Regions from separate parts of the Rossellomorea sp. LJF3 genome, predicted to be linked through region 1. Evidence: riboswitches for the same ligand, from Rfam matches in the RefSeq annotation. Region 1 holds a riboswitch; each other region holds the start of a gene.
What was found. Region 1 has a riboswitch for S-adenosylmethionine ahead of V8G47_RS10080 (2,3-diketo-5-methylthiopentyl-1-phosphate enolase). Riboswitches for the same ligand answer to the same signal wherever they lie in the genome.
Positions count from the first base shown of each region.

Region 2: linked by a shared signal. The riboswitch ahead of V8G47_RS07705 (homoserine dehydrogenase) and the one ahead of V8G47_RS10080 (2,3-diketo-5-methylthiopentyl-1-phosphate enolase) in region 1 are both predicted to bind S-adenosylmethionine.
Region 3: linked by a shared signal. The riboswitch ahead of V8G47_RS01385 (YezD family protein) and the one ahead of V8G47_RS10080 (2,3-diketo-5-methylthiopentyl-1-phosphate enolase) in region 1 are both predicted to bind S-adenosylmethionine.
Region 4: linked by a shared signal. The riboswitch ahead of V8G47_RS19460 (methionine biosynthesis PLP-dependent protein) and the one ahead of V8G47_RS10080 (2,3-diketo-5-methylthiopentyl-1-phosphate enolase) in region 1 are both predicted to bind S-adenosylmethionine.

Region 1 is NZ_JBANLY010000008.1:90,656-98,591, forward strand. Features, by position in the region: gene V8G47_RS10050 (M3 family oligoendopeptidase) at 93-1,787, opposite strand; gene V8G47_RS10055 (MarR family winged helix-turn-helix transcriptional regulator) at 1,932-2,390, opposite strand; gene V8G47_RS10060 (aspartyl-phosphate phosphatase Spo0E family protein) at 2,624-2,869, opposite strand; gene V8G47_RS10065 (cupin domain-containing protein) at 3,074-3,586, opposite strand; gene V8G47_RS10070 (methylthioribulose 1-phosphate dehydratase) at 3,583-4,230, opposite strand; gene V8G47_RS10075 (2-hydroxy-3-keto-5-methylthiopentenyl-1-phosphate phosphatase) at 4,227-4,886, opposite strand; gene V8G47_RS10080 (2,3-diketo-5-methylthiopentyl-1-phosphate enolase) at 4,886-6,097, opposite strand; SAM riboswitch class I at 6,204-6,306, opposite strand; gene V8G47_RS10085 (pyridoxal phosphate-dependent aminotransferase) at 6,355-7,539, opposite strand; gene V8G47_RS10090 (carbon-nitrogen family hydrolase) at 7,660-7,936, shown strand, end outside.
Region 2 is NZ_JBANLY010000005.1:171,696-179,631, reverse strand. Features, by position in the region: gene qoxC (cytochrome aa3 quinol oxidase subunit III) at 1-42, shown strand, start outside; gene qoxD (cytochrome aa3 quinol oxidase subunit IV) at 42-338, shown strand; gene V8G47_RS07725 (VOC family protein) at 395-817, opposite strand; gene V8G47_RS07720 (cytochrome-c oxidase) at 967-1,332, opposite strand; gene aspA (aspartate ammonia-lyase) at 1,581-3,011, shown strand; gene V8G47_RS07710 (DUF2254 domain-containing protein) at 3,144-4,484, opposite strand; SAM riboswitch class I at 4,778-4,888, shown strand; gene V8G47_RS07705 (homoserine dehydrogenase) at 5,016-6,263, shown strand; gene V8G47_RS07700 (aspartate kinase) at 6,314-7,510, shown strand; gene V8G47_RS07695 (L,D-transpeptidase family protein) at 7,550-7,936, opposite strand, start outside.
Region 3 is NZ_JBANLY010000001.1:263,414-271,349, forward strand. Features, by position in the region: gene V8G47_RS01360 (nitrite/sulfite reductase) at 1-1,370, opposite strand, end outside; gene cysC (adenylyl-sulfate kinase) at 1,383-1,985, opposite strand; gene sat (sulfate adenylyltransferase) at 2,007-3,143, opposite strand; gene V8G47_RS01375 (inorganic phosphate transporter) at 3,187-4,209, opposite strand; gene V8G47_RS01380 (phosphoadenylyl-sulfate reductase) at 4,267-4,965, opposite strand; gene V8G47_RS01385 (YezD family protein) at 5,069-5,224, opposite strand; SAM riboswitch class I at 5,302-5,407, opposite strand; gene V8G47_RS01390 (MaoC/PaaZ C-terminal domain-containing protein) at 5,572-5,976, opposite strand; gene V8G47_RS01395 (MaoC family dehydratase N-terminal domain-containing protein) at 5,973-6,422, opposite strand; gene fabG (3-oxoacyl-ACP reductase FabG) at 6,446-7,204, opposite strand; gene V8G47_RS01405 (acyl-CoA dehydrogenase family protein) at 7,227-7,936, opposite strand, start outside.
Region 4 is NZ_JBANLY010000032.1:2,269-10,204, reverse strand. Features, by position in the region: gene V8G47_RS19470 (tryptophan--tRNA ligase) at 1-757, shown strand, start outside; gene V8G47_RS19465 (zinc-dependent alcohol dehydrogenase) at 843-1,976, opposite strand; SAM riboswitch class I at 2,282-2,391, shown strand; gene V8G47_RS19460 (methionine biosynthesis PLP-dependent protein) at 2,483-3,607, shown strand; gene metC (cystathionine beta-lyase) at 3,600-4,784, shown strand; gene V8G47_RS19450 (bifunctional homocysteine S-methyltransferase/methylenetetrahydrofolate reductase) at 4,801-6,651, shown strand; gene metH (methionine synthase) at 6,632-7,936, shown strand, end outside.

The DNA.
Region 1 (7,936 bases):
GTACAAGCATGGGAAAACAGAAGCAAAAGAACAGAATTCTTTAATTAAACGAAAAAAAAACAACCGCATAAAATGCGGCTGCCCAGTTTCATTTATAGGGTTGTATCGTCGATTCCATTTAACCATTGCCTGATTGGTTCGATTACTTTTTCGACCGTTCCCTCCTGGAAAGGGGAGTCTAGATGGGCCGCTTCCACCAGTGCTGTGAATGAACGGCTTCCACCCAGTTTACAAAGGGCAACATAGTCACTCCATGCCCCTTCACGATCCTCATTCATTTTCTTCCAAAATTGAAAAGCACAGATTTGAGCTAACGTATAATCAATATAGTAGAATGGTGAATTGTAAATATGGGATTGGCGCTGCCAGAACCCTCCATTTTCTAGATACGAAACCCCATCATAGTCTTTGTGCGGCAGATATTCTTTCTCGAGCTTTCTCCATGCTGCGTTCCGTTCAGCAGGTGTGGCTTCAGGATTCTCATACACAAAGTGCTGGAATTCATCGACTGCTACACCGTACGGGAGAAATTGCAGTGCCTCACTCAAGTGAGAGAATTGATACTTATCCGTATCCTCCTTAAAGAAATAGTTCATCCATGGCCATGTGAAGAATTCCATGCTCATGGAATGGATCTCACAGGCTTCGTACGTTGGCCAAATGTATTCCGGGATATCGAATCCACGGCTTGAATACACTTGGAAGGCATGGCCCGCTTCATGTGTCAATACATCGATATCGCCAGACGTACCATTGAAATTCGAGAAGATATAAGGCGCTTCATGCCCTGCAATATATGTGCAATATCCTCCTCCCGCTTTCCCCTTCTTCGCTTCTAAATCCATGAGGTTTCGTTCGATCATGAAATCAAAGAATTCCTTTGTCTCAGATGACAACTCTTCATACATTTTCTTTCCATTGTCGATGATCCACTGAGGATCTCCTTTAGGGGATGCGTTGCCGGATGTGAATTTAAATCCTTCATCATAAAACTTCATGGAGTCGATTCCAATCCGTTTCCCCTGTCTTTCTTTCAGCTCTGTGGAAAGAGGGACGATATGCTCCTTCACCTGATCACGGAATGCTTTTACCATATCAGGTGTATAATCCGTTCTCGTCATACGATAATACCCTAACTCAACAAAGTTCTTATAACCTAAAGTCGTCGCTATGGTATGACGTACTTTTACTAACTCTTCGAATAATCGATCTAGTTCTTCCTGATTTTCTTCAAAGAAAGAAACGCTGGCAAAGGCTGCATCTTTCCTTGTCCCGCGATTTACGGATTGTGTAAAGGGACCCATTTGGGCCAATGTTCTCTCTTCGCCTTCAAATGGGATCTTGGCAGAAGCCATCAGCTTCGTATATTGGGAAGACAGCTTATTTTCTTTTTGAAGCAAAGTGATAATTTCTGGGGAAAACGTTTTGATTTCACTCTCTGCCAGAGAAAATAACTGCTTTCCCCACTTATCTTCCAATTCCTTCCGATATGGGGAGTTCACCAGTTCCTGATAATATTCTGTCACCATGCCGGAAACCTCAGGCATCATATCATCGATATACTCCTGCTCTTCTTTGTAAAAACTATCATTTGTATCGATGGAATGCCTGATATAGCAAATATTCTGCATGGTGTCGATGGTAAGTCGAATTTCATTGATTTCCTTGATCGCTTCCATCTGTTCTGAAACATTTGACGCTGCTTTAAATTTCCGGAGCACCTTTTCGAATGCCGGCTTAATCTCTTCCAGATTTGGTCTATCATATGTATATTCTTCAAACTTCATACTTTGTTCCTCCTCTTAAATTCATCCCGATTATAGTTATTCGACCTCATAGCCGGAATCTCCTGTTGATATAAGGATCGATTTCATTAAAATCCCCCAAAAATAAAAGCCCCGTCTATAATAGACAGGGCAGATTGATATGGCCTAGTAGGACAGATCTTTGATGGATAGTCCAAGCTTTTTCAGCATTTGAATGGTTTCTTCCTTTTCGTCGGGAGACAGGGCAGACATCAATTCGTGTATCCGATTCTCATGGTTCGGGAAGATATCATCGATCAACCCTCTGCCATTTTCAGTAATCTGGGCGTAAGTCACCCGGCGATCCTTTGGACAGGCAACGCGTTTAAGATATCCCTTTTTTTCAAGCTTATCGACTACATACGTGATGCTGCCTGAAGCTAGCAGGATCTTTCCTCCAATTTGTTGCAAAGGCTGGTCTCCCTTATGATACAGAAGCTCCAATACGGCAAATTCCGTCGGGTTCAGACCATTTTCTTGAATGTTCTTATTTATCTCTTCATTTAACGCTTTAAAAGCTCTGGAAAGGACAATGAAAAGTTTCAACGATTGTTTTGTATCTTGTTTCTCGGTCATAGCATTCATTCCTTTAAAGAATATATCTCAGTTTCAAAATATTATACAAATATATCTGGTCATTGTCAACTGTCAGAGTCTTTCTGCAGAAGGAAAAAGCAAAGGACGGCCCGCTTTTGGCGAACCGTCCTTTACTTTTGAAATAACGACAAATTAGTTTTGTTCGTATGATGTGAATGTGGAATTGAACGGAGATTCTGTCTCTCATATGTCTGAATGATGAGGGAATTCCTGGTGAGTGGTCAAGAAGCAGTGCGTTTCAATAAACTCTTAATGTATTGCCCTAATTCGCTTGATGATTCGTGCAGTGGCTCTGATCCACCATTACTTGTGCACTTTTCATAGTCGTTCAACAGCTGATCCAATTGCTGGCTGCATTTAATTGTCTCCTCAGCACATAACCCTAAGTTTACTCCCATTGCTACCATTTCCGAGCGCTTGTGGTTGATTTTCAATAATAGCCACTTCTGTTTTAATAAACGACCCATTTCTACTAAACTCCTTTTTTAGCTCCTAGTCTATTTAAAGTAAAATCATTACTTGAGCATTATCGCAAGTATTATCAGAAAAGTAAATAGATTCGCAAAACAAGACAAAATAACTAGTATTATTGCTGAATTAGACATTTTTCGCCAAACGTGCAAAAAAAGGATAGACAAAAGAAGCGACTCTTTGTCTATCCTGATGGATGATTAATAGATTGGTACCCAGCCTTCCTGGGTGACGAAAATGCGGACGGCGACCACCTGCTTATCATCGCTTAAAGTGAAATAGTGGCGGATGTTTTCAGGAACGGAAATTAAGTCACCCGGATTCAGATGTACCTCAAAGAAATCACCGTCCTTTCCTTGAATGACGAAAACACCATGTCTATTTACTATAAATCGTACCTCATCATCCGTATGATGATGCTCCTGTTGGAAATTCTTTAATAGCTCTTCAAGATTTGGTGTGCTTTCGGAAAGGGAAATCACATCCCTTGCCTGGTACCCCCGGCGAGCTGAAATATCTTCTATCTCCTCTTTAAAGGTGGAGAGAATGGCCTCTTTATCATCATCGGTTAAAGCGTATCGGTCCCGTAATGATTCGTCGAGTTTATCCATGTTCCAATGTTCGTAGATGACCCCTTGGTCATTTAAATAATTTACTACCTCTTCCTGTTGCTCAATGAACTGATTTTTCCCCTGAATGTGTACCGTTGTCATAATTTTACTCCTCCCTTGGAAATAGATTTTGTAGCTGCTAAAGATAATAGTGTAAGGTGGTATTGGAACAGGAACTCACACGCTTCCAATAGTTTCTTAGCTTCAAATCCTGTACGTCCCCAGACGGTAATGCCATGATTGCGAATGAGCACGGCCCCTTTATCTTCTTTAATGAATGGGAGGAAGGAATCCGCCAAGGTTGGGATATGCGCATGATTATGGATGATGGGAATCGACAGGGAATCATGTTCACCCCATTTGTCCCAGGCTTTAATCAGTTCCTGGTTTCTGAATGTGATGACACCTTCATCCCCATACAGTTCACTGATCACATTGTTGGCAACAGTATGGACATGTAAGCTGCATCCCGCTGAACTCCCACTGAATATGTGACTGTGAAGCAGGGTTTCGGCTGATGGACGCAGTTGGGTTTCCTCCAAGGCCTCACCCTGTGCATTCACAAGGAGGAAGTCCTCTTTCGTGTGCTTTCGCTTATCCTTTCCACTTGCCGTAACCAGAAATGATACAGGAGTTGATCCCACACGTATTGCCAGGTTGCCACTGGTTCCCATAAACCAGTCCCTCTCTGCCAATTCCCTTTTGATATCAGCGAGCTCTTCCCATTCGGATTGATATGACTTCATATTGTCACTCCTTTTTCTATCACTTTTATGCAATCGTGAAAGGTTTCAAAAGGATGATACGGGATTCCCTTTTCTTCACAGGTACGTGCGAGATAGTCCCTTGCGAGTACTGTATCTCCAAGCTTCGCCATTTCGATGTCTGTAACAGAGTCCCCTATTACAATCACCTCATGATCTTCCAGGGATAATGCCCTCAGAATGGAAGGCTTACAGCATCCACATCCTTTGTTTTCACAGTGCACGTCACATGGATATGGCCAATGAATGGTTATGTTCGAATCGTTAAAGATCGCTTCGTTACAATATACAGCCTTAAAAGGCCCGAATTCTTTCAGTAACGGGTGAACGAAGAAGTCTATTCCCCCACTCACAATATACAGGGGAATCTCATTGACTTTTGTATAGTCCACGAATTCCTTGAAGCCTTCACGAATAACCGCTGTTTCCATCAAATACTGGATCATCTCGTCTTTCTTTGAAGAAGGAATGAGTGAGAACAACTTGCTTACCCCTTCTTTGATCGAGATCGAGTGGCTTAAAATGTCCTCTTTTACAGGCTCCCATTCCGGTGGGGCAAAGGCTTTCATCAAAGAAATGATATTATCTGTTTCTGTGATCGTCCCATCAAAATCACAGAATATCACTGGAAGACTCATTACACCTTTACCTCCCCTCCCCATAGGGACAGGGCTTTCTGCAGTTCTTCATGAGTTTTGGCTGCCTCTTGGAGTGACGTTCCGTTTAAAACAGCATCGATCGCTTGACCGAACGCCCTTCCTCCCCCACTTGCGCCGTTAGGGTGACCGTGAATGCCTCCTCCGGCATTAATGACACAATCCGTCCCGAAATCTTTCACCAAAAGGGGGACAAGAGCAGGGTGAATGCCTGCTGATGGAACTGGCAATGTTCTCTTCAAATGTTCGTCATCCTTCGTTAATTCATAGCTTAAGGAAAGGACGTTGCTCTTCTCTAGTGCCACACTTCCGTACGGAGATGGAAATAGTGAAAAATCAGCCCCGGCCATTCGCAATAATTTACCCAACCATAAAGAGTAGCTCACACCATATACTGGAGATGCAGCAGCAGCCCCGGCAAAAGCAGGATGAGCCATGATCGGCAAGGAAATCTCAGGGTCCTCCCTCAATTCCTGCAGAACATCGAGACCGTATGAAAATACATTGAATAAAAGAGCATCTGCCCCAAGCTCCCTGGCTTTTTTTGCTTTGTCCCGCAACTGTGAGGTTTTCCCTGTCAGATTTACGGCATACAAGGTTCTCTTACCGGTTTCTTCGAATACGTCGTTCAACACTTTTTTTCCTACTCTTACTCTTTCAAAAAATGGAGTCAAGGAATTATCAAATAATATTTCATCATCTTTTACGACATTGACTCCGCCGAGGGCCTGCGCTCTTAACTGATTTTCAAGAAATGTGAGATCCCTGCCGATCACCCCTTTAAAGATGCTCATTAACAGCGGTCGACCATGAACCCCTGTTAATTCCCTGATGCCCTCTATCCCAAAACGTGGACCGGGAAATGATTTTTTCAAGTCTTCTGAGAACTCCAGATCCAGTAATTTCACTTCACCATCGAGAGAAAGCTTGCCGAATACCGTTGTAAGGATAGCCGGAATATCATTGGAATAATTATGACTGGGATACCCAATCTTCACCTCACCCCAGGATCCTTCGTCCTCCCTCTCTTCCACTGAAACGACTCTCCCCTTGTATTTTCTTAATTGTTCCTGTTCCAGTAGCGGCAGGTCCGTCCATGATCCTACCGTGAGTCCCAAAGCAATCCCTTCTGCCTTTTTCTCGAAGGAACCAATCTTACCCTTTAGTCGATATGTTGCGATCACTTCACTCATTCATATTACCTCCCTATGTAAAAGCCCATTTCCGCGTCTTGATTTCATCGTGCCGGCAAACAAAAAAACCTCTTCCAAATAAGAAGAGGTTTACATTCCGCACTCTTTCTTATCTGTCAGCTGTATAGCTGCAAGAATTAGCACCGTGCTTAAATAAGTCGGTTGCCGGGCTTCATCGGGCTGGTCCCTCCGCCTGCTCTTGATAAGAATTTCATTATATTAATTCAGTTGGATTATTGCACCAATTTCGACATATGTCAATCCCTTTTGTGAAATAATTCTAAACTTTCTATACGGGAAATCGCCTCTTTTATCCGTTCATTTGTAGTTAAAAGACCGACCCGTACATACCCTTCTCCATATTCACCAAATCCTACACCAGGAGCAACGGCCACTTTGATTTTTTCAAGTAAATAGGTTGAGAACTCAACAGATGTGAACCCTTCCGGCACCTTAAGCCAGGCAAAGAAGGAACCTTGTGGAGCTTTTACATCCCACCCAATTCCCTGTAGACCCGAGATCAGGAGTTGTCTTCGTTCTTCATAAGTGGCAACCAGTTCCGTTACGCAATCCTGGGAACTCAGTAAAGCCGTTGTGGCTGCTTCTTGAATCGCGCCGAACAGGCTTACGTAAAGGTGATCCTGGAGGAGATTGATCGCTTCTATGACACTTTTATTCCCAACGGCAAAACCGATTCTCCAGCCTGCCATATTATAGGTTTTTGATAAAGTATATATCTCAATCCCGACATCCTTTGCACCATCTGTCTCGAGAAAACTCACAGGCTTTTGTCCATCGAAACCGATCGCCCCATAAGCAAAGTCATGCACCACACAAATATCATGCTTTGACGCAAGTTCCACCGTGTCCTCAAAAAAGGATTTTGTTGCGGTCGCACCCGTTGGATTATTGGGGTAATTGAGGAACATTAATTTCGCCCTTTCCCATTCTTCACGGGAATGTACACGATAGTCCGGGAGAAAACCGTTTTCCTCTTTCAACGGCATCTTGATCATACTGGCTTCTGCCAATGCGACCCCCGATACATAATCCGGATAACCGGGATCCGGGACAAATACTCCATCCCCGGGGTTCAATAAACATTGAGGGATCTCCACTAATCCTGCTTTTCCTCCGAAGAGAACCGCTACTTCGGTTTCGGGATCTATCTCCACACCGTATTCCCGCAAATAGAAAGCTGCAATCGCCTCCTTAAAGCTCGATAAACCACGAAATGGAGGATATTTATGGTTAGAAGGAGACTTGGCCGCTTCTGTTAATTTTCCCACAATATGTGGAGGGGTAGGCTGATCTGGATTTCCCTGTCCCAAATTAATGACATCATGCCCCTCATTCACAACAGCATTCACAGTTCCTGCAAGGGAAGCGAAAAATTGTTCCGGTAATGATTCCAAGCGTTTTGCTTTTTCAAAGTGTTTCATACATTCACCCACTCATTTTTTTGAAAATTAATTACTTTCAAATTCTAGTCACAAATGATATAACGGAACATAAAGAATGTAAAGGAATAAATGACAAAAAGTACATAATGAGGTGAATGTATGATTCAAAAGGTTGGTCTCGTCCAGATGGATATTGTGTTTGGGAATCCTGAAGAAAACAAGGTGAGAGTGGAAAAGTGGGTCAAAAAAGCAAAGGAAGAAGGATGCGCTACCGTCGTTCTTCCTGAACTGTGGACGACAGGCTATGATCTGACACGGATAGATGAGATCGCAGATGAAGGAGCCGAAGATTCTTCCTCCTTCCTGACTTCCCTGTCAAAAAAATATTCCATTCACATCATAGGAGGCTCTGTTGCCAATAAATCAACAGATGGGG
Region 2 (7,936 bases), on a different contig from region 1:
TTCGTGTTCACAAGCGTGTACTTATTAGGGATGGTGGGATAATGTCACAACATACGAATCATAGTGGATTACCTTGGACTCAGATCATTGGATTTATCTTATCGATTGCGTTGACGTTCTTAGCCGTCTGGTTTGGACTGTATACGAATCTGGCATATGAACTGATCGTAGCGATCGTGTTCGTCCTTGCCTTCATACAGGCTGCGATCCAGCTCTTCATGTTCATGCACGTAACGGAAGGTGAAGGAAGATGGCAGGTAGGTAAGATGATGTCTGCGGCATTTATCGCCATTGTCATCGTGGCCGGATCTGTCTGGGTATTGAGCAGTATGCATTAAAATAGAAAAGAAGCTGTTGGGATTCCAGCAGCTTCTTTTTTTACGTTTGTGGATTGTTATATTTCGTGACCTTCGTAATTAAACTGCCATTGAATGCCGAATTTATCGGTGACTTGACCGTACAGCTTGCTCCAGAATGTTTCCTGAAGCTCCATATCAACCTTACCGCCTTCTTTCAACTTGTGGAAACGGTACATCAATTTTTCAGGATCATCGCTTACCAGGGCAAGGGTAATATTGTTTCCTTCTACAAAAGGCATATTTGGAAATACATCGGAAAACATGACATGACTGCCGTCGATGGTGAGTCGTGTATGTAGGACCAGGTCTTTTGCTTCTTCGGGCAGGGGGTAGTCAGGATGTGGGGGTGCCTCAGCGAACGTCATGATCTGTGGTGGTTCAGTTTCAAATACTTCAGCATAATACTCTGCCGCTGCCCGGCAATTGCCATTGAAATTCAGGTAAACATTGACCGACATGTACATCACTCCTAAAATTGAAATGGGTATTCTTCTGTATTTTACCATCTTTTACTCATATGAAATGACAAAAGATAGAAAAATCAAAAAAATAAAACTGCAAAAAAACCCCATCCTGCCAACTGGCAAAAGGGGTTTCAAGAATCGTATTAAACTTTTAATTCCCTCAGGATATTGATGCCAAACAACAATATACCGACTGTCGTCAGGACCCCGCCTGTTGCAATGACCGGCACGACCGCTTCATTGCCAAGTACCAACAGGAATAATCCGATCATCATCAGCGGCAAACCGACATTATGGAGCCAGAAATGAGCTTTGGCCAGTTTGGTGGTTGATACAGCCGGGAATAAGTGATAAATGAGACCTGCAAGCGTCAGTGCCGTCCAGCCCAATAAGTTAATGTGAACGTGAACCGGGGTCAGGCTGTAGTCATGGACCATGGACATATATAACCCGATACATACACCGATCATAAAGTATACGACTGAGATTTTAATCAGTTTGATACCCATTCAAATCCTCCTCCTTTCATTGGTAATATATGAGTAAATAGACCCGTGTAGAACGTTCTGTCATTGTGTATTGACATTAAATTTAATATATTCGTTTTCTGACAAAAGGGAGGGTCATACCAAAGCTCTGAAAGCGCTTTTTTGGAATTTTTGAAATTAATGGTTTTACCCCTAAATCGTTGCCTACTCCCTCTCTAATTGATAGAATCATCAATTAGAGAGACAATCCAAATATGGGGAGTAGAGAAATGATAAACGTCACTAGTGGATTTAGAATAGAAAAAGATTTCCTCGGGGAAAAAGAAGTACCTGAAGATGTGTATTATGGAATACAAACGTTACGGGCAGTGGAAAACTTTCCGATTACGGGATATAAAATTCATAAAGAGATGATCAATGCCCTGGCAGTCGTAAAGAAAGCGGCTGCACTTGCAAACATGGAAACGACACGTCTGTATGACGGGATCGGGCAGGCCATCGTTCAGGCATGCGATGAAATCCTGGAAGGCAAGTTTCATGAATTCTTCATCGTGGATCCAATCCAGGGAGGTGCAGGTACGTCGATCAACATGAACGCCAATGAGGTCATCGCCAATCGTGCCCTGGAACTCATGTCCCATCGTAAAGGGGAATATGGGAAGGTGAGCCCGAACAGCCATGTGAATATGTCACAGTCGACCAATGACGTATTCCCTACGGTCATCCATATTTCCACTTTGAAACTAGTAGAGAAGCTCCTCGACACGATGGAGCATATGCTGAGTGCCTTTAGACAGAAAGCCCGGGAGTTCGATCACGTCATTAAAATGGGGCGTACCCATCTTCAGGATGCTGTGCCCATTCGCCTCGGGCAGGAGTTTGAAGCTTACAGCAGAGTAGTGGAACGGGATATCAAGCGCATCGGACGCACCCGTGATCATCTTTATGAAGTGAATATGGGGGCGACGGCTGTAGGAACCGGTTTGAATGCGGACCCTGTGTATATCAAGAGTGTGGTGAAGCACCTTGCTGATATCAGCGGGCTGCCATTGACAGGGGCTGAACATCTGGTCGATGCGACCCAGAACACGGACGCGTACACAGAGGTTTCGGCAGCATTGAAGGTATGTATGACCAATATGTCCAAGATCGCCAATGATCTGCGTCTGATGGCTTCAGGACCGCGTGCCGGACTTGGTGAAATTTCACTGCCGGCAAGACAGCCGGGATCTTCCATCATGCCGGGTAAAGTGAATCCCGTCATGCCGGAACTGATCAACCAGGTAGCCTTCCAGGTGATGGGGAATGATCAGACCATTTCCCTTGCATCTGAAGCCGGTCAGCTTGAACTGAACGTGATGGAGCCTGTGCTTGTATTCAATCTTCTTCAATCCATCAGCATCATGAACAATGCGTTCAGAAGCTTTACGGACAACTGCCTTGTCGGGATAGAAGCGAATGAGACACGAATGAAAGAGTATGTGGAAAACAGCGTAGGAATCATCACGGCGGTCAATCCTCACCTGGGATATGAAGTCGTTTCCCGGATTGCCAGGGAAGCGATCCTGAAAGGGAAGTCTGTGAGAGAGCTTTGTCTCGAATATGATGTACTGACGGAAGAAGAGCTTGATCTGATCTTGAACCCATATGAAATGACGAACCCCGGTATAGCGGGTAGAGTGCTTTTTGATCGGGAATAAGGAATACGAAAAACGTTCCGTTATGAATGACGGGGCGTTTTTTTGTAGTAACTTGCCCAAGAAGAAAACACCTCCATGATCGACATTATGCAAAGAAAAAACTTCCTCCCAGAAAGAAAGGGAAGAAGCTTTTTACGTATTTTCGTTGGCTGCCGGGTAGAATTTAGCTTTGATTTTCTCATACTCCCCAAGGTTGCGGGTAAGCCGTGCCAGCTTATGGACTTCTTGCAGGAGAAAGCTTTTATCCAGTTTATAGATGATCTCTCTTTCAATATGATCAATGGTATTACAGGCGAATTCCCACAGATCCTTATGCTTCGACGGTTGAATGGATTCAGCGAGAAGGGCCAGTGCCCCCACGATTTCCGTTATGATTAAATGATTGTCTTTAGCGTAGTGTCGAATATAACCGAATCCCCGGTAAAGGTAGTAGTCGAACGGCTCTGATTGAAGAATGACGCGAATCCTGTTGTGATGATCGATCAGATAGGGACTGAAGGATAATTGATCCTCCACCGTCAGCATCAGATCGGCCATTTGGTGGATGGTGTTAGAAGCGGTTTTGGGATCGTCATTCCCCAGTGATTTAATCGCCACTTCTGCAAGTTTGTGGATCCCCATCTGCAGATCCTGGATTTCGGTCTCTTTGTGACCCATCTCAATGAATGAAAGGTATGAATCAGTGGAGATATGGTCCGTTTCGGGCCCCCATATGCTCATCAGTTCATTCCCGGCGAGTACGAAATCCCCGACTTTGTAATGAAGCTGAAGGACAACATTTTCTTCGTGTGCACGTCGGATCATCCCCTGAAAATCGACCAATTGTATATATCCAGAGCCTCTGGAAGTCACGTGAATGATATTCCTTTTCTCTTCCTCCATGATATCCCCACTATCAGCGGTACGGTGAGCTTCCAAGTCCTTCTTCAGCGTCTGGTTGATCATCACTTCCGAAACCTGCTTCATATTGTACGTAATATTATGGACCTGCATCCACGTCGATGCATGGTTAATGAAAAAGATGAACGTAAGGGCTGACAGGAACGCCAGTGCGATCGTCATGACCGGGGCAGCGACAAACATTTCCTTCTTTGAACTTCCGATAAAAAGGAAAAGGAGGAGCACATAAACGAAACTTCCGTTGAAAATGCCGAGGGCGTGCTGCGTCTGTTTGTCCGAAATGAAATCCAATAGCATCCTGGGTGAAAACTGCCCGCTGAACATCGTCAGCACGACGAGCAGGGAATTGAGAGTAAAAGCACTGAGTGTCAAGATGCCCCCTATGAGCGTGCTGACCAGTATGCGGGTGACCGAAGCATCCATACTTAACATATCAAACGTATACTGTGACACTTCCAGATAGAGATCTAAATAGAGGGTAATGGCGACCATGAGCAAGGACAGGCATATGTATATAAAGGGCATATACCAAATGGTGAGCCGGATTTCATGCATGCGCTGCCGTTTTGACATGAGCAAATATTTTTGAATGGATAAGGGGAGGATCTTTTTCAACATGATCGAAACGTGTCCTTTCTAGTAAATGGATATGGGTTAGTTTTCCCTCTCTACCTCGGTTAAAACTTCCTTTAACCAAAAAGATTAATAGAAATAGGAGTATTCCAAACTAAACCCATCGGAAATGTCCCATCAGGTTTTAGTAGAAAGAATTTTTAAAAAATAACAAAAATTCTATTGACGAGGGAGTGAATCCCCTATATAATCCAATTCATACTCAAATATCAAGTGAAAACATAACGTTATATCTCTTATCAAGAGCGGCGGAGGGATAGGCCCGATGAAGCCCGGCAACCTGCAGGATCAGTCTGTAAAGGTGCCAATTCCTACAGATTCCAAGTGGATCTGGAAGATAAGGGGAGGAGCATGATCCATTAGCCCTCTTCTTACAAGAAGAGGGCTTTTCTGTATACCCTCTTTCTTTCCACCACGCCTTCAGAAAGGAATCGTATGTGCAGGTAAAACGGGAAAAAAGGAGGCTGAATGATGTCAGCGATAAATGTTGCGCTTCTGGGCTTTGGAACAGTTGGTCAAGGGGTCTATGAAGCCATTGATACTCATCAGGAAAGATTGAAAGAAGTACTCGGTAAAGAGGTGAAAATAAGGGCAATCCTCATCAAGGATCCCTCTAAGCAAAGGGAAATCGATCCGTCCATAAGGATTACGACCGATTATAAAGACATTCTCGACATACCTGACCTTCATGCGATCTTTGAAGCCATAGTAGGAGAAGAACCGACTTATACGTATGTAACACAAGCAATCGAGAAAGGGATTCACGTCATAACGGCCAATAAAGCCATGTTCGCAAAATACGGCCCCGAGCTTCTGAAGAAAGCTTCCAATAATGGGGTGTCCCTTGGTTTCGAAGCGACCACGGCTGGAGGGATCCCGGTCATCGGCACCATCCGTCAGCTCCTGAAGGTAAATGGAATCAGAAGCATTCAAGGAATATTGAATGGGACATCCAACTTCATTCTATCCCAAATGAGGAAAAAGGGGCTTTCCTTTGACACTGCTCTAAAGCAGGCTCAAGAGAAGGGATATGCCGAAGCGGATCCGACCAGCGACATAGAGGGATATGATGCCTTTTATAAGCTTCTGATTTTAAGTCAGACCGCCTTTGGCAGGCAGCCGGACTGGAAGGATATCAGGCGGAAAGGGATCACACACTTGACGGCTGAATGGCTGCAGGCAGCCGAGTCCTTCCGTTTGCGCTTTAAGCATGTGGGATCACTGGAACGGGACGGATTCAATCGCATCAAAGGGGGAGTGGAACCGATCCTTGTCCACGACAGCCATCCCTTTTACGGGGTGGAGGATGTGGAAAATGCGATTTCACTGAAAGGGAGTCTGGTAGGGAGGATCACACTGCTGGGTCCTGGAGCGGGGAAATTTCCGACGGGAAGTGCCATGGTGGAGGATTTTCTCTCCCTGATAGAGGGGAAATACACCGTTTCTCCTGAAAAGACGGTGACGAGCGAAGATACCCAAGGAGAAAGCATCAGGCAATGGGTCCTGCGCTTCAAGGAAAAGGAGGAGTATCAAAGCTGGATTACACCGTTCACCTTAAAGGACCGCATTCAGCTTGGAAATGACCTTTACGTCTTTGTCGAAGGAAGAAAAGAAGAATTGGATTCCCTTCTTCAATCACATGAACACATTCAGGCTGTATCGATTCTAAACGAAATTCCTCTTGAAAATGAAGTGAAGGAAGGAATAGCTGTTTCATGACGCATTTAGGGAAAGCAGAAAATAGATCTGATAGAAAGTAGGGGGATCACTTGGGTATCATTGTTCAGAAATTTGGTGGAACCTCTGTAGGTTCTACGGATCGCATGAAGCGGGTGGCCGGTCAAATCTTGAAGGAAAAAGAAAAGGGGAATGATGTCGTGGTTGTCGTATCCGCGATGGCCAATACGACGGACACCCTTGTGAAACTGGCGGGGGAACTTTCTGATTATCCCGGTAAAAGAGAAATGGATATGCTCCTCGCTACAGGGGAGCAGGTCACGATTTCCCTTCTGACCATGGCCCTTCACTACAGAGGGATGGAGGCCGTGTCCCTGACAGGTCGGCAGGCGGGGATCCGGACCGATGCAGTGTTCGGCAATGCAAAGATCTCTTCCATTGATACAGGGAGGATAAAAGAGGAGTTATCCGCTGGGCGAATCGTTGTGGTGGCCGGGTTTCAAGGGGTCACCGAAGAGGGGGAGCTCACCACTTTAGGCAGGGGTGGATCAGATACGTCGGCTGCTGCACTGGCTTCAGCCCTGAATGCGGATCGATGCGACATTTATACGGATGTGGATGGGGTGTATACCTCCGATCCGAGAGTGGTCCCCCGGGCTGCCAAGATCGATGGCCTGTCCTATACTGACATGCTCCGGTTTGCCATGATGGGAGCCAATGTCCTCCATCCGAGAGCGATTAAACACGCCAAGGAACATGGAGTACCTATGATCGTCCGTTCCAGTCTAAAAGAGGGGCGGGGAACCGTCATCAGCGGGAAAGTCCAAAGAAATGATAGCATCGTGGGAGTAGCCCTCCAGGAAGAGATCTCCGTCCTTACGATCCATGGCTGTGATGGAGGGGAATCCTTGATCCTTTATGATCTTGATTCCCACCATATCGAAACAGAAAGAATCAGACACCGACAAGGGCTGGTCCTTATCATCAAAGATCAGGATGTTCCCCAGGTGAAAAAAATCGTCAGGAAATATAACCAGGCTTACTCCCATTTTGACATTAGGGAAGATGTATCGAAGGTGTGTGTGATTGGAACTATCCAGTCTTCAGGGGAAGTAAAAGAAAAGGTCACGAATGTCTTCCATGATTACCATATAGGGAAGGTGTCCGTATGGGAATCATCAGTGGGACTGAGCGCCATTGTCGATCGCACCGATGTCGAAAAGGCTGCAAGAATCCTTCATATGCACTTCGGGTTGGATTATATCGAATCCAAAAGGGCGATTTTATAATGGGAAGAAGTGTATAGTTCGCTCTATACACTTTTTTCTTTATGGGGTGATGGATACCGGGGTCCCGATCGGTACGATGTTTGACAGCTCTTCCACGTCTTTATTGTACATCCGGATGCATCCTTTGGACACGGCATTTCCTATGGAAGCGGGGTTATTCGTCCCGTGGATCCCATAGCTTTCTTTGGATAAACTCATCCACATCGTGCCAAAGGGTCCCCCTGGGTCCGGTGCTTTATTGATGATGATGAATTCGCCAATGGGCGTTTCGAAAAGGATCCTTCCGACTGCAATGGGGAACTCTTTCACTTGAGAACCATCTTTAAATAATCGGAGAATCCGATTGTTGACAGACACTTGAATTCTGTACGGATTCCCGGTAGTATCGGGAATTCCGGGGATGGTGATCGTCTGTCCCGGGTATAG
Region 3 (7,936 bases), on a different contig from region 1:
TTCGTCCTCATTTTGATCCCCTGGAGACCGATGTCTGCAATTTGTCGCTGACCGCATGAATTGGGGCAACCCACCATATGGATCCTCACTGGGACATCCAACGTCAATTCCTGATCCAAGTCATTGGCGATCTGTCTCATCCGCTCCTTTGTCTCTACCAAAGCAAGATTGCAATATTCGATTCCTGTGCACGATACAGAGTATCCGATGAAAGATAAAGGGCTCGTTGAAATCCGGTCAAAGATCTTTTCGTTAAGCAATGCATCCACATGCTCATCGGGGATATTCGGAATGATGAGATTCTGAGAGTTACAGTTTCTGAGTTCTCCATTTCCATATTTCTTGGATATTCTCGCGAGTTCATATACTTCATCGGAATTCAGTCTGCCTACGGGAACATTCAGTCCAATATAATTGAGTCCTTCCTGTTTTTGGGGGTGAACTCCGTAGAAATACCCTGCGTTCCATCCTTTCACTGCGTCGGTCCCTGCCGGAAGAAGCTCTACATACTCCAGCAGTTTTTCTTTGAACTTCTCCGGCCCCCAGTCAGCCATTAAGAATTTCAAACGGGCCAAATGCCGTTTCTCCCGATATCCGTAGTCCCGAAAAATGGTCGTAAGGGCAATCGTTACGTCTTTCACCTGATGTGGGAGAACGAATACGTCCAATTCTTCTGCCAGAAGAGGTCTCGAAGACAAACCACCTCCGACCTTCAGGTGAAACCCGTTCTCCTCTTTACCGTCTATCTCCTTTTTCGCCGGAAGGAAAGAAACACAGTTGATTTCGGCATTCGCTGCATTGTTGAGATTGGCGGAAATCGAGACTTTGTACTTTCTCGGTAAATTTGAAAAGTCTTCATTATGTTGGAAAAAGTCATAGACTTCCTTCACAACGGCTCTTGTGTCAAAGAGTTCATCCGGATCGATGCCAGCCAGAGGATTCCCGACGATGTTACGCGTGATATCCCCACATGCCCCTGCAGAAGACAACCCGACTTCTTCCAGGCGTTTGAAGATATCGGGGATTTGTTCAATCTTCAGCCAGTGGAACTGGATGGCCTGGCGGGTCGTGATATCATACACATCCCTTCCGTATTCTTTACAAATCGACGCTAGCTCCCTTGCTTGATCGTAAGTCAGTATTCCGGACGGGACATTCACCCTCATCATGAAATAACCGTCTTCCTTCGGTCTTTGGAGATAAAGTCCAGCCCATTTGAATTTATCCCATTCTTCTTTCGGGATGGAGGAAAATCCGTTTTCGGCATAATACGGAATATCTTCGAATACCTTCAATCCGTCTTTTTCGAGCTTCCATTGTTCTGTTTTGTTCAGCTTTTCATTTGACTCCCACGATTTCTTATATGCCATGTTTTTCTCTCCTTATATCAATTGTTTTTGCTTTAATTCGATCAAAAGACTCTCTACACATTGTTCAATGGAGTTCTTTTCTGTATCCAGGACGATTTCAGGATTTTCAGGTTCCTCATACGGAGCACTGATCCCCGTGAAATGGGTGATTTCTTGCTTACGGGCTTTTTTATACAGCCCTTTTGGGTCCCGCTTTTCACATTCCTCCAGGGAACAATGTACGTATATTTCCAGGAATTCTTCAGGGCCGACCAGGCTTCTCACAAGATCCCGGTCTTTTCTGAAAGGTGAAATAAACGCGGTGAGCACAATTTGACCGCTATCAATGAAGAGTTTCGACACTTCACCTATCCGTCTGATGTTTTCTTTACGGTCGTCCTCGTTAAAGCCCAAATCTTGATTCAACCCATGCCGGACGTTATCTCCATCCAGAACGTACACCTGCTTTCCCTGATTAAAAAGGGAGGCAGCAAGTGCATTCGCCACTGTCGATTTACCTGAAGCGGATAATCCTGTGAACCAGAGAATGAAACTTTGATGACCATTCTTTTTCCTTCTATGCTGCTTGGTGACTGTTGATTCATGCCATACAATGTTTTCTTGTTTTTCACTCAAGCTATCTTCCTCCCCAGCCGATTATTTGGATTCTTGTTTTAGACCCTTGATCAATACATCAATGACCTCTGGACGACTGAATGTTGAAGGAGGGACTTCCCCGTTCCTCAGCATTCCCCTTACTTTTGTTCCGGATAGAATGACATGATGCTCTTTTCCATGTGGACAGGTTTTCGTCGTCGCCATCCCTTCACATTTCTCACAATAGAAGCTATGTTCGAAGCGAAGGGACGTAATCCCGATCTCTTCTTCCGTAAACTGATCAAAAATCTTTTGGGCATCATAGGTTCCATAATAGTCACCAACCCCTGCATGATCCCTCCCGACAATAAAGTGAGTACATCCATAATTCTTTCGTACTAATGCATGAAAAATGGCTTCCCTTGGCCCTGCATATCTCATAGCAGCAGGAAATACTCCGAGAAAAACACGGTCTTTCGGGTAATAGTTCCTTAATAGTACGTCATAGCTCTCCATCCTGATTTCCGCTGAAATATCATCTGCTTTCGTTTGACCGACCAGCGGATTCAAAAATAGGGCATCCACGGTTTCAAGCGCGGTTTTCTGAATGTATTCATGTGCCCTGTGCACGGGGTTCCTGGTCTGAAAACCGACAATCGTTTTCCACCCCTTATCTTTAAACCTTTTTCGCGTTTCACCTGGATCGAATGAATACTCCTTGAAAGGCTTCGATAGCCTTTTCACTAATGTAATTTTGCCTCCGACATATACTTCACCACGCTGGAATAGTTTCCTTACTCCGGGATGATCCCGGTCGGTCGTTCCATAGACAAGCAGGGCTTCTTTATCTTTGTCAGGTTCGTAGATATCCTCTACGTCGATAATCCCGTATGTTTCTCCTTTATAGACAAGCCTGTTCCTTTTTCCTATCTGTGCAAAACCAGCCTGCTCCTTTTCGATGGGCAGAGTGATGGGAATGCTCCATACACATCCGCTCTCAAGCCGTAATGATTCCACCACGGTCTGATAATCCCGCTTGGTCAAGAATCCTTCTATTGGACTGTAAGCACCGATTGCAATCAGTTCCAAATCACTCAATGCGATGTCGTCCAGTGGCAGTTCGTGTTCGATGTCCTTATAGGATTCTTCAGGTAAATAGGATTGGACCAGTGCTCCTCCGTGCGGCTGTAAACTCATGTAAAATATCCTCCTTAACATATTTGTATAATCGGAATTAAGATCAAATGCCTCCTCCATCTTCGTGGACAGACCGTCTTTCCTCATTAATGACCCTCATCAACGACAACGCACCTACCGTGGCAATGATGACGCTTATCGGTACGACAATCGAGTACAAATCACTATCGATTAACAGTTTGACCAAGAAGTATGAAATACTGAGTGAAATCAAGGGAGAGACCACCCAGATTTTGATGATTTTTTTGACGATTTTCTTTTGAAGCATGTGCTTGCCGTTTTTAGCTACGCCCAAACCAATGATGGAAGAGGATGTAACCTGTGTCAGAGGGATCGGCAATCCATACAGAGAGCTCAAGATGACGAGGAAGGCTCCTGTCGAGGAAATGACAATTCCTTCAGCTTTAGAATATTGCGTAATTTTCTTGCCGTTTGTTTCGACTACTTTCTTTCCCAGTAAAACAGCTCCAAGTGCAACAAATGCTCCACCAATCAAGATTCCACGTGAAGGTGATATCAGGCCTGCCCCCACCAATGGACCAACGGCATTGGCAACATTATTCATCCCTGCTGAGAAAGCTTCAAAGAATCCGGCGATGATCAACAGATAAGCAAGCCACTGTTTATCAAAATGATACCCCCGCTTTCCAAGCTGGACTAAACCTAATCCCGCAAACCAGGTTACGAAAAAAGCGATGACAGGGACGATGACCCAGAAGGACATGATCGTAATAAGTGATTTTACATACAAAACCTGATAGGCTACCCCGACTCCTACAACGGCTCCCACCGTTACTTCACTCGTAGACAGCGGAATGCCGATCACATTCGCCAGAAATAGTGAAATCGTTGCAGATAACAAAATAATGAGAACAATCTTAATCGACAATAGATTCTGCGGGATGATTCCTGAACTGATTGTCTTTACAACCTCTCCACCACCCAGAACCGCTCCACTAAGGACACCTGCTGCGCATATCCATAGCGCTGTCCGGATGTTCTTTACAGCCCCTGCACCATATGCCACTCCCATTGACGCTGCCGCTCCGCTGGCACCAATGTTCATGGCGAAGAACAAGCTGATCAGAAGGGCTGCAACCTCAAGCAAAGACTGTCACCCTTTCTAATGGAGGCCGCATTCTGTCTTCCCTTTTCCTTTCCATCTTCCGGAGCGAAGATCATTGACATCAATAGCCGGCGTGGTGCAATGAAAGCAGCCTATGCTCGGATATCCTTGATCGTGGAGGGGGTTGTAAGAGAGATTATGTTTATGGACATAACGCCAGATCTCCTTCCACGTCCAGTGAATCAACGGACAAATTTTGACGGATTGAAATTTGTCATCTCTATTAATGAATTCAACATGTTGTCTTGTTGGGGATTGTTCCCTCCTTAGGCCTGAAATCCATGCGTGCCCCTTGGATAATGTTTCTTTTAACGGGTCAAGCTTCCGTATTTGACAGCATTGGTTTGGTTTGGTTTCCCATAACTTATCCCCATATGCCTCTGCTTGTTCCTTGAGGGTCAACTGAGGCTTTTTCATATGGATGGTCAACGCGGGATACGTCTTCTTCACTTTCTCAATGATTTCATACGTTTCCTTGAAATGAACCCCTGTATCAAGGAATACAATGGTCGCCTGCGGTTTCACCTTGGATATGAGATCGATAAGCACAATGCCTTCTATTCCGAAACTGCACGCATAGACAACCTCGTCACCGTAATGATCATATGTCCATTTCAGGACGTCCAACGCTCCTTTATAGACCGGATCCACTTCAAATTCCACGGATGGCTGTTTCCAAGTCTGATACGTTAACATAGTACACCCCATTCCATAATGCTTATCCATAGAAAAAGAGGCGGTAACAAAATATAAGGAGTCCCTATATTTTTGCTACGCGCCTCTAGTTTGTCTAGTCAGCTTATTTAATTCGGACTTTCTCATTTTTCTCTAATTGAATGACTTTTCCATCCTGTACGATAATCGTGATCGAACCATAGCTCATGGTTTCAAGCATGGACTGGATCTTCTCTGCTACCAAGTCAAACTGTACTTGCTGGTTCTTCTCTTTTTTCACATGATACCCCCAGTTTTCATCTTATCCAGGTCAGAAAAAAACAACTTCCCATTTTGGAAAGTTGTTCAGGTAAGGTTACCTTATCTTCCAAAATGACTTCACATTTTGCTGGAATTAGCACCTTACAATACGTAGGTTGCTGGGCTTCGCAGGGCCAGATCCCTCCACCACTCTGGATAAGAGTTATTCATTTTAATATTCTAAATAATATCACAATTACGGAAGAAGTCAACCCGACTTTTTCGATCGGATTTATGTCTTTTGTCTTATTTTATTAAACGATCATTCCTTACATGTTATTCGATTGGGGGTGGATCTACGACAATTTTTCATAAAGCATTGCGTTACTATTCAAGGACCCTAAAAACGACGTTACCCTCAATTACTTTCTTCCCGGCTTGATTTGTGGCTAAAACCTTAAAATGAAGGAGGTTACCCTGATTGTCCATTAATTCTGCCCTTAATGTAACCACATCATGTAACATGACCATCCCTTTAAATCGTACCGAGTAATTCTGGATAAAGCCTTCATCATAGTGTGGGCTGAAAAGTTTGGACACATTGCCCATCGTCCACATTCCATGAGCGATGATTCCTGGAAGACCCAGCTTCAAGGCTTCATCATCGATGGTGTGTATCGGATTGTAGTCTCCGGAAGCTCCTGCGTATTTGATCAGGTCCATCCTTGTGACCGGAGCCAGTTCAACCGGGGGAAGTGTATCTCCTAATCCGAATGATTGTAGTGTTGTCATTTACTCAACCTCTTTCTGACTTCTTCTGTAATAATGACAATCGCCTGGGAAGTGAAGATTCTTTCCCCACGAGAATCTTCCCCGACATCGTCGATGACAAGGAATCCCAGTTTCCCCCCGGTACCTTCCCGTTCATAATAGTCTTTTATTTCCGTATAACATTGTATCGTTTCCCCTACCTTCAAAGGTCTTTCATAATGAAAGGATTGTTCACCGTGAATCAACCCAACATTCGGTAAATGAAAGCCTTCGATCGAACCATAGTTGAACACTCTCGGAAAGGTGGGTGGGGCAATGTTCCCCCCATAAAAGGAGGACTTCCCGGTATCTTCATCCACATAAAGGGGATGGGGATCGCCAATGGCTTCTGCAAATTTCCGAACCGCCCCTCTTTCCACTGCATTTCGGGTGGGAGTAGATCTCTTTCCGATATAGGATTCAAACATATTCTTCACCCCTTTCTCCTTTATTAGGCTTTCGGCCCTCCAGCAACGTAGAGAACCTGACCATTGACGAATGAAGATTTTTCATCTGCAAAAAAAGCGACTGCATTTGCAATATCTTCAGGAAGCCCGCTTCTGCCAACAGGAATACCCTGGAGACTCGCTTCTACTAATTGTTCGAAAGTAATCCCGATCCGTTTCGCCGTTTCTTTCGTCATCTCGGTTTCGATAAAACCCGGTGCTACAGCATTCGTGGTGATTCCGAATGGACCAAGTTCTATGGCAAGGGTTTTCGTCAAGCCTTGAAGACCGGCTTTAGCCGTTGCGTAGTTCGCCTGTCCCCGATTTCCCAATGCTGAGGTGGATGAGATATTGATGATGCGTCCGTACTTTTGTTTGACCATGTATTGTTGGGCGGCCTTCACTACATTGAATGAACCCTTTAAATGCACATCCATGACTGTCTCCCAATCGTTTTCGGTCATTTTGAATAACAGATTATCCCTGATGACCCCTGCATTATTCACCACAATGTCCAGGGAGCCGAAGGATTCATATACTTCCTTCATCGCATTTTCAACTTCCCGGTATTCTACGACATTTGCCACTTTTGTATACAATTCATATTGTTTAAATACCTCACTTGCTTCATTCAACGCATCTTCATTCACGTCGATGATGGCCACCTTGGCCCCTTCTTCAGCCAGTAATCCGGCAATCGCCCTGCCGATCCCTCTGCTTCCACCTGTAACCAAAGCCACTTTTCCTCTGAATCGCTCTCCCATTTCATCTGCCTCCTTTATCTGTTTATACAAATTGCCCAAGTTTCACATGACCTTTTAATAAATTCCTTGAAATGATCAGTTTTTGAATTTCATCGGTTCCATCATAAATGCGCCATAACCTTGCCTCCCGGTACCATCGTTCGATCGGCAGCTCTCTTGTATAGCCCATACCACCATGGATCTGGAGGACGCGATCAACGACCCGATTCCCCATATTGGATCCATATAGCTTGGCCATCGACGCAACGTGACGATTGTCTTCCCCTTGGTCGAGTGTGAATGCCGCATTTAACACAAGCCAGCGGGCCGCTTCAATTTCCACGGCTGAATCCGCTATCTGCCATTGAATCGCCTGCCGATCTGCGATAGGCTTTCCAAATGTTTCTCTTTCTTTCGAATAGTCGATGGCCATTTGAAGAAGTCGTTCTGCTGCTCCCACCGCCTGTGCCCCTACAATCCAGCGGGCAAATCCGATCCACTCCAATCCCAGATTGTAGCCGCCATCGATTTCACCAAGGATATTTTCTTCAGGAACCCTTACATCTTCAAAAATAAGGCTTGCCGGTCCCCATTCCCCCATTGTATGGATATATTCGGATTTCCAGCCCATGCTTCGATCGACGATGAAACAAGTGACTCCTTCCCGACCTGTACGACGATGTTTTTCTTTATCCGTCACGGCCATGACCATGACGAAATCTGCTTCATTTCCACCCGTAATGAACGTTTTCT
Region 4 (7,936 bases), on a different contig from region 1:
CCGTCAATCTGATGTTCCAGAAATCTTTGAATTAAGCTGGATCCTTTCTTGTTTTGCACCAAAAGGGTTATTGAACCGGGCCCATGCCTATAAATTAATGGTGGAAGATAATCAAAATGGTGGCAGAGAAGTGGATTCTGGAGTCAACATGGGAGTATTCACCTATCCGATATTGATGGCAGCGGATATTCTCCTATTTCAAACTGAATTAGTTCCGGTGGGAAAGGATCAAATTCAGCATGTTGAAATTGCAAGGGATATAGCGGAAAGTTTTAATAAACAATATGGTGAAACGTTTGTTCTTCCGGAGTATGTCATACAGGAAGAGACGTCTGTTCTCCCCGGACTTGATGGACGAAAAATGAGTAAAAGCTATAACAACACAATCCCATTATTCGAAGAACCAAACAAGCTTCGAAAACTGATCAATAAAATTAAAACGGATTCCTCTCTTCCCGAGGAACCCAAGGATCCCGGCTCTTCTGCCATTTTTTCGTTATATAAAGAATTCTCCTCGTCAGAACAAACTGAAATAATGAGAAAGAGGTTTCATTCAGGAATTGGCTGGGGTGAAGCAAAAGCAGAATTATTTTCTGTGATGAACTCTTTTATGATAGAACCCCGTGACAGGTACAACGAATTATTAAGGGACACAGAGGCAATTGATCAGATTCTACAAAATGGTGCCAAAAGGGCAAGAAAAAAAATCATACCTTTCATGAAGGATATCAAACAAAAGATTGGGGTGTATCGTTGATCGATACACTTAATGATGAAATTTTAAAGAATGAAAATATTGGAAAAGCCGCATCTTGTCAGAATACGGCTTTTCTTCCCGCTGTTTAAGGTTTGAGGATAACTTTAATATTTCCGTCGGACTTCTTATCGAAAATGTCATACCCTTTTGCTGCTTCTTCAATTGAAAAGGTATGTGTGATGATGTCGGTAGGGTCAAATTGGTTCTGTTCAATCATATCGTATAATTTTGGCATCAGATGAATCACAGGGGCTTGTCCCATTTTAATGGAAACATTTCTGCTGAAAAAGTCCCCTAAGGGAAATCGATTTGCTTCTGTTGCATATACACCCGTCAATTGAACAGTTCCGAACTTCCGAACCGCTTCTGAAGCTGTCTTGATCGGACTTATTGTCCCAAATTGATTATCAAAGTCAGAACCGAACGATTCATTTGGCTGAACGGTCCCATCCATTCCAACACAGTCTATCACAACATCAGCTCCCCCTTTTGTTTCTTCATGCAGGAGCGACCCTATATCGCTATGATTTTGAAAGTTAAATATTTCTGCTTGATTGGTACGTTTAGCGTGAGCAAGTCTATGATCTACCTGGTCTACAGCGATGACTCTTTCGGCGCCTTTCAATTTAGCGAATTTCTGGGCCATCAACCCAATTGGACCGCTACCTAACACTATGACCGTATCCCCTTTTTTCACACCACTGTTTTCTACACTCCAGTAAGCAGTGGGTATAACATCGGAAAGGAAGAGAACACTTTCATCCTCCAGCTGACTTGATTCAGGGACTTTAAACGATGTGAAGTCTGCATATGGTACCCGCAGATACTCAGCTTGACCACCTGGATATCCACCATTCATTTCGGTGAATCCGAAAAGACCGCCAACTTCTCCGTGGGGATTGGATTCATCACATTGGCTTTCCATTTGGTTCTCACAGAAAAAACATTTCCCACAGCCAATATTAAAAGGGATGACAACGCGATCCCCTTTTTTAAGGGTTTTCACTTCCGATCCGACCTCTTCGACGATACCCATCGGTTCATGTCCCACAACATAATCTTGTTCCGGTTCTATTCCCCCTTTGTATAAATGTAAATCTGAACCGCAAATTCCGCTTGCAGTAATCCTTACTATAATATCTGTATTCACCTGAATTTCTGGATTCGCTACTTCTTTCACGACCATCTTTTCTTTTCCTTGGAACGTAACACCCTTCACTATCATCACTCCTGTAAATTTTGTAAGATTCTTCTATGTGTTTAAACTCTTTTGGAGTGTGTTAAACATTAGGGCGACCCGATTTAGGAAACTCGATAAGCCGAGGAGGAAGTCATGTTATAAAAATCTTGTTTAAACAGCACTTCACCAATATTAATTGGATTTAATTACCACTGTTTATTCAAGCGTCCGCAACGATGGGAATTTCATTAAATGAAAAAATTAATTTAAAATTCTTACTTTTCATTGACAGTCTTCTCTGTTTGGTATAAGTTATGGGAAAGCACTTTACAATTTCATATTGTTTCTTATCAAGAGAGGTAGAGGGACTGGCCCGAAGACACCTCAGCAACCAGCCACAGTTACAGGTATGGTGCTAATTCCAGCAAGTTGATGTCAACTTGGACGATAAGAGGGAGAACGAACGTATTAAACCTTCTTATTTTCATAAGAAGGTTTTTTGTTTTTTCCCCTTTTCATTTTCTAGGTACGAAAAGGAGAGAAGAATGTTGAAAAAACATATTGATACATTGCTTGTCCAGGCAGGCAATCGGAAGGATCCAGCTACTGGTGCCGTCAGCCTGCCCATTCATCTTTCGACAGCATATGAACATAAAGGGGTCGGTGAACCAACCGGTTATGATTATACGAGAACAGGAAATCCAACGAGGGCGACCCTTGAAGAAACACTGGCTCAATTGGAAGAGGGGCATAGAGGATTTGCATTCAGTTCGGGAATGGCTGCGATTCAGGCAATCCTTGGTTTATTCTCATGTGGGGACGAATTGATTGTATCCAAGGATCTTTACGGAGGAAGCTACCGCTTATTCCTTCAGTATGAAGCTCAATATAATATCAAATTTCATTTTGTTGATACAAGTGATACTAATTCTATAGCACATCACATATCGCAGAGGACAAAGGCTATTTTTCTTGAGACACCAACCAATCCATTAATGAACGAAGCAAGTATTTCTGAGGTTGCCGGCATTTCAAAGGCAAATGGATTGCTCTTAATCGTCGATAATACCTTCTATACACCAGTTCTGCAAAAACCGCTCAAAGAGGGAGCGGACCTGGTTATTCACAGCGCTACCAAATACTTAGGGGGCCATAATGACGTTCTGGCTGGAGTTGTCATTGTAAACACAGAGGACTTGGCTGAAAGGATCTATACCATTCAAAATTCAATCGGTGCAGTCCTTGCACCATTTGATTGTTGGCTCTTAATAAGAGGGATGAAGACCCTTAGTCTCAGAATGGCCCAGCATGAAAGGAACGCAAGAAAATTAGCCCAGTATCTAGCAGGGCATGACTGTGTAGCGGACGTCTTGTATCCGGGGAAAGGAGGCATGCTTTCCTTTCGCATTGCTAAGGAAGAATGGGTCGGTCCCTTCCTTCAACACCTGAAGATTATAACGTTTGCTGAAAGTTTAGGAGGGGTTGAAAGCTTTATCACTTATCCCGCCACCCAGACCCATGCCGACATTCCTGAAGAAGAACGAAATAGACTTGGCATCTGCAACAGATTGCTCAGGTTTTCTGTAGGAATAGAATTTATCGATGACCTGATCGAAGACTTGGAGAATGTTTTTCATCAATTGGAAAAAGAGGTGTTAACGTATGAGTAAAAAACCTTTTTCACTTCAGACGTCACTCATTCATTCCCGCGGATTTGATAAAGAGACAGGAGCTGTTTCTACGCCGATTCATCATGCTACAACCTTCCACCAACAGGATTTTGATCAATATGGAACATATGACTACAGCCGTTCCGGGAATCCAACAAGGGAAACAGTCGAAGAAACGATAGCGGAATTAGAAGGCGGGTTAAGGGGCTTTGCCTTTTCATCCGGTATGGCGGCCATCTCAACAAGCTTCCTTTTATTATCGAGTGGTGATCACGTACTCGTCTCTGAGGAGGTATATGGGGGGACCTACAGGATGATTACGGAAGTCCTTACTAAATTTGATATAGAATACTCTTTTGTGAATATGAAAGACCTTCATGAGGTGGCTTGTGCAATTAAGCACAATACGAAGGTGATTTATATGGAAACCCCTTCGAACCCCCTATTGAATATCACGGATATTGAAGGGGTCGTGAAGCTTGCCAAGGCAAATGACTGTTTAACATTTCTGGATAATACATTCATGACGCCACTGCTGCAAAGGCCAATCAGTCTCGGGGTGGATGTTGTCCTGCACAGTGCGACGAAGTTTCTCGCCGGACACAGTGACGTATTAGCGGGGCTTGCGGTAACGGGAAATGAAGAGGTTGCGGAGAAGCTTGCTTTCCTGCAGAATTCGTTTGGTGCGGTACTCGGGGTACAGGATTGCTGGCTGCTATTAAGGGGGCTGAAAACATTGCACGTCCGATTGAAGGAATCATCAGAGTCGGCTTATAAGATTGCAAGCTTCCTAGAAGGCAGAAAGGAAGTAAAAGAAGTGTATTACCCTGGCTTAAGCTATCATCCCGGTCGTGAAATTCAAGTCCGGCAGGCAGAGGGTCCCGGAGCGGTTCTTTCCTTCAGGTTAAAAGGGGAAGAGGAAGTGAAGCAACTCATCAATCATGTAAATATTCCCGTATTCGCCGTCAGTTTAGGAGCTGTCGAATCGATTTTATCCTATCCATCAAGAATGTCACATGCTTCTATGCCTAAAGCTGAAAGAGAGAGAAGAGGGATTACAGATGGGTTATTACGCTTATCCGTTGGTCTTGAAAACGCGGATGAATTAATTAAGGATCTTCAGAACGGTTTAGATAGTATACAAAAAATTAATCGAGACAACGTGATCAATTTGTAAAGGGGGAGGAAGGATCATGAAGCCGTTGCTGGAAGCATTGAAAGAGAGAATCTTGATTGCAGATGGAGCAATTGGAACATTGTTGTATTCATATGGAGTGGACAGATGCTTTGAAGAACTGAATCTTTCTCACCCAAATGAAGTGTTGAAAGTCCATAAAGAGTATATCGATGCCGGAGCAGATATTATACAGACCAATACGTACGGGGCAAATTATCAAAAGCTTTCAAGATACGGTCTCGAGGATTCGGTCAAGGAAATCAATACAGCCGCTGTGCGTCTCGCAAGAAAAGCAGCCGGTAAAAACACTTATATTCTCGGCACGATCGGGGGAATCAGGGGCATTAGACAAAATGTGTCAGTCGAAGAGATCAAAAGAAGCTTTCGGGAACAGCTTTACTGTTTATTATTGGAGGGTGTAGATGGTATATTGCTGGAAACCTATTATGATTTCGAGGAATTGACCACAGTGCTGAACATTGCCAAACGTGAAGCGGATATCCCTATCATTGCTCAGGTTTCCCTTCATGAAACAGGAGTCCTTCAAAATGGAATGGAAATCAAAGATGCCCTTCAACAATTGGAATTATTGGGGGCGGATGTTGTCGGCATCAATTGCCGGATGGGACCATTTCATATGGTGAATTCATTAGAGGAAGTTCCCCTGCCGAAAAGGGCATTTCTATCTGTCTATCCAAACGCGAGTCTCCCAAACTATGAAGAAGGTCGATTCTATTACTCTGCTGAGCCTGATTACTTTGGTGATATCAGCAATGAATTGCGTCTACAGGGTGCGAGAATCATTGGGGGATGTTGTGGAACCACACCAGATCACATTCGTTCTGTAGCTTCAAGATTGAAAAGCCGGGAGCCTGTGAAGGAAAAAGAAGTGAAAAAGAAAAAAGTAGTTCAGTTATCTTCTCCATCCATCAGGGGAAGCTTGCTGCATGAGCAAGTAAGAGAAAAGAAAACGGTCATCGTTGAACTAGATCCACCCAAGCATCTCGACACGAAACTGTTCTTCCAAGGAGCGGCAGCACTTAAGGAAGCCGGCATTGACGCACTCACCCTTGCCGACAATCCGCTCGCATCGCCGAGAATTAGTAATGACGCGATCGGGAGCCTGGTGAAGTCGAAATACGATCTTACACCTCTCGTTCACATCACTTGCAGGGATCGAAACCTGATCGGACTGCAATCCCATTTAATGGGCTTACACACATTAGGGATACACAATCTATTAGCGATAACGGGTGATCCTGCCAAGATCGGGGATTTTCCCGGTGCTGCATCTGTATATGACCTTTCTTCCCTGGAGCTTATTGAACTTATTAAACAGAATAATGAGGGGATATCGTTTTCCGGTAAATCACTACGGGAACGGACTCAATTTTCAGTTGGGGCAGCCTTTAATCCGAACTTCCGTCATTTAGACGCCTCTGTAAAGAGGCTGGAAAAGAAAAAGAAAGCAGGAGCCGACTATTTTATTTCTCAACCGATCTTTGGGAAAGAACAACTGATCCAAGTGTATGAGGCGACGAAGCATCTGGATGTTCCGATCTTCATCGGAATTATGCCGTTGATCAGCTCAAGAAACGCAGAATTTCTTCACCATGAAGTACCCGGAATCAACGTGCCGGAGGAAACGAGACGAAGAATGAAGGAAGCAGGAAATGATCCCGTCATAGCTGGAGCAGTCGGAATGGAGATAGCCAAAGACTTGTTGGATACGGCAATCCAGCTGTTTAATGGCATTTATCTGATCACACCTTTTGTAAGATATGATATGAGCATTGAACTGATTCATCATATACAAGAGAAAACCAACACTGAAAGAGAGGTTCCCTATGGCCATCACATTGTTTGAAGAACAGCTTAGAAAAAAAATACTCGTGCTTGATGGAGCAATGGGGACGATGCTTCAACAAGCAAATTTATCCCCGGAGGATTTCGGAGGGGAAGAACTTGAAGGATGTAATGAAAATCTTGTATTGACAGCGCCGGAGATAATCTATCAGATCCATCTGGAATATTTGAAAGCGGGGGCTGATGTCATTGAAACAAATACCTTCGGTGCAACCCCCATCGTTCTCGACGAATATGATTTAGGGTATAAAGCATATGAAATCAACAAAGTAGCAGCTGAAATCGCCAGGAAAGCAGTAGAAGATGCCTCGACTTCCGACTGGCCAAGATTCGTTGCGGGATCGCTTGGGCCCACTACGAAAACGTTATCCGTAACAGGGGGAGTGAGCTTTGATGAACTGGCAGACAACTACCGTGTTCAAGCAGAAGGCCTTCTCGATGGAGGAGTTGATGTGCTATTACTTGAAACGAGTCAGGATGCTTTAAATGTAAAAGCCGCGAATCTGGGCATTCGAACGGCTTTTGAATCCAGAGGGAAAGAAATCCCGATTTTGTTATCCGGAACCATTGAGCCAATGGGCACTACTCTCGCCGGACAATCAATCGAATCATTTTATTTATCCCTTGAACATTTAAACCCTTTGGTCGTTGGCCTGAACTGTGCAACGGGGCCTGAATTTATGCGTGACCACGTCCGGTCATTATCGGATTTAGCCACTACCTATGTAAGCTGTTATCCGAATGCCGGTCTCCCGGATGAAGAAGGGAATTATAATGAGACAGCTGATTCCCTCAGTATAAAGATGAAAGGTTTCGCGGAGAAAGGTTGGCTGAATCTTGTAGGAGGGTGCTGCGGGACGACACCGGAGCATATTCGTGCACTTTCAGAGGTGGTGAAGGGATTCCAGCCCCGTACACCGAATGTGTCTCATCCCCATGCGGTGTCGGGTATTGAAGCTTTCATCTACGAGGATGAAGACAGAAGACCGATTCTGGTCGGAGAACGGACGAATGTCATCGGTTCACGTAAATTCAAACGATTGATTGCTGAGAATAAGATAGAAGAAGCGTCAGAGATTGCAAGGGCACAGGTGAAAAACGGTGCCCAGGTGATCGATATCTGCCTTGCCGACCCTGACCGGGAAGAAGTAGAGGACATGAATGTTTTTATTCAGGAAGTTGTAAAGAAAGTAAAAGTCCCACTTGTCATCGATTCGACGGATGAGAAGGTGCTTGAGGCCGCTTTGAAATTTTGTCAAGGGAAAGTGATCATTAACTCAATTAAT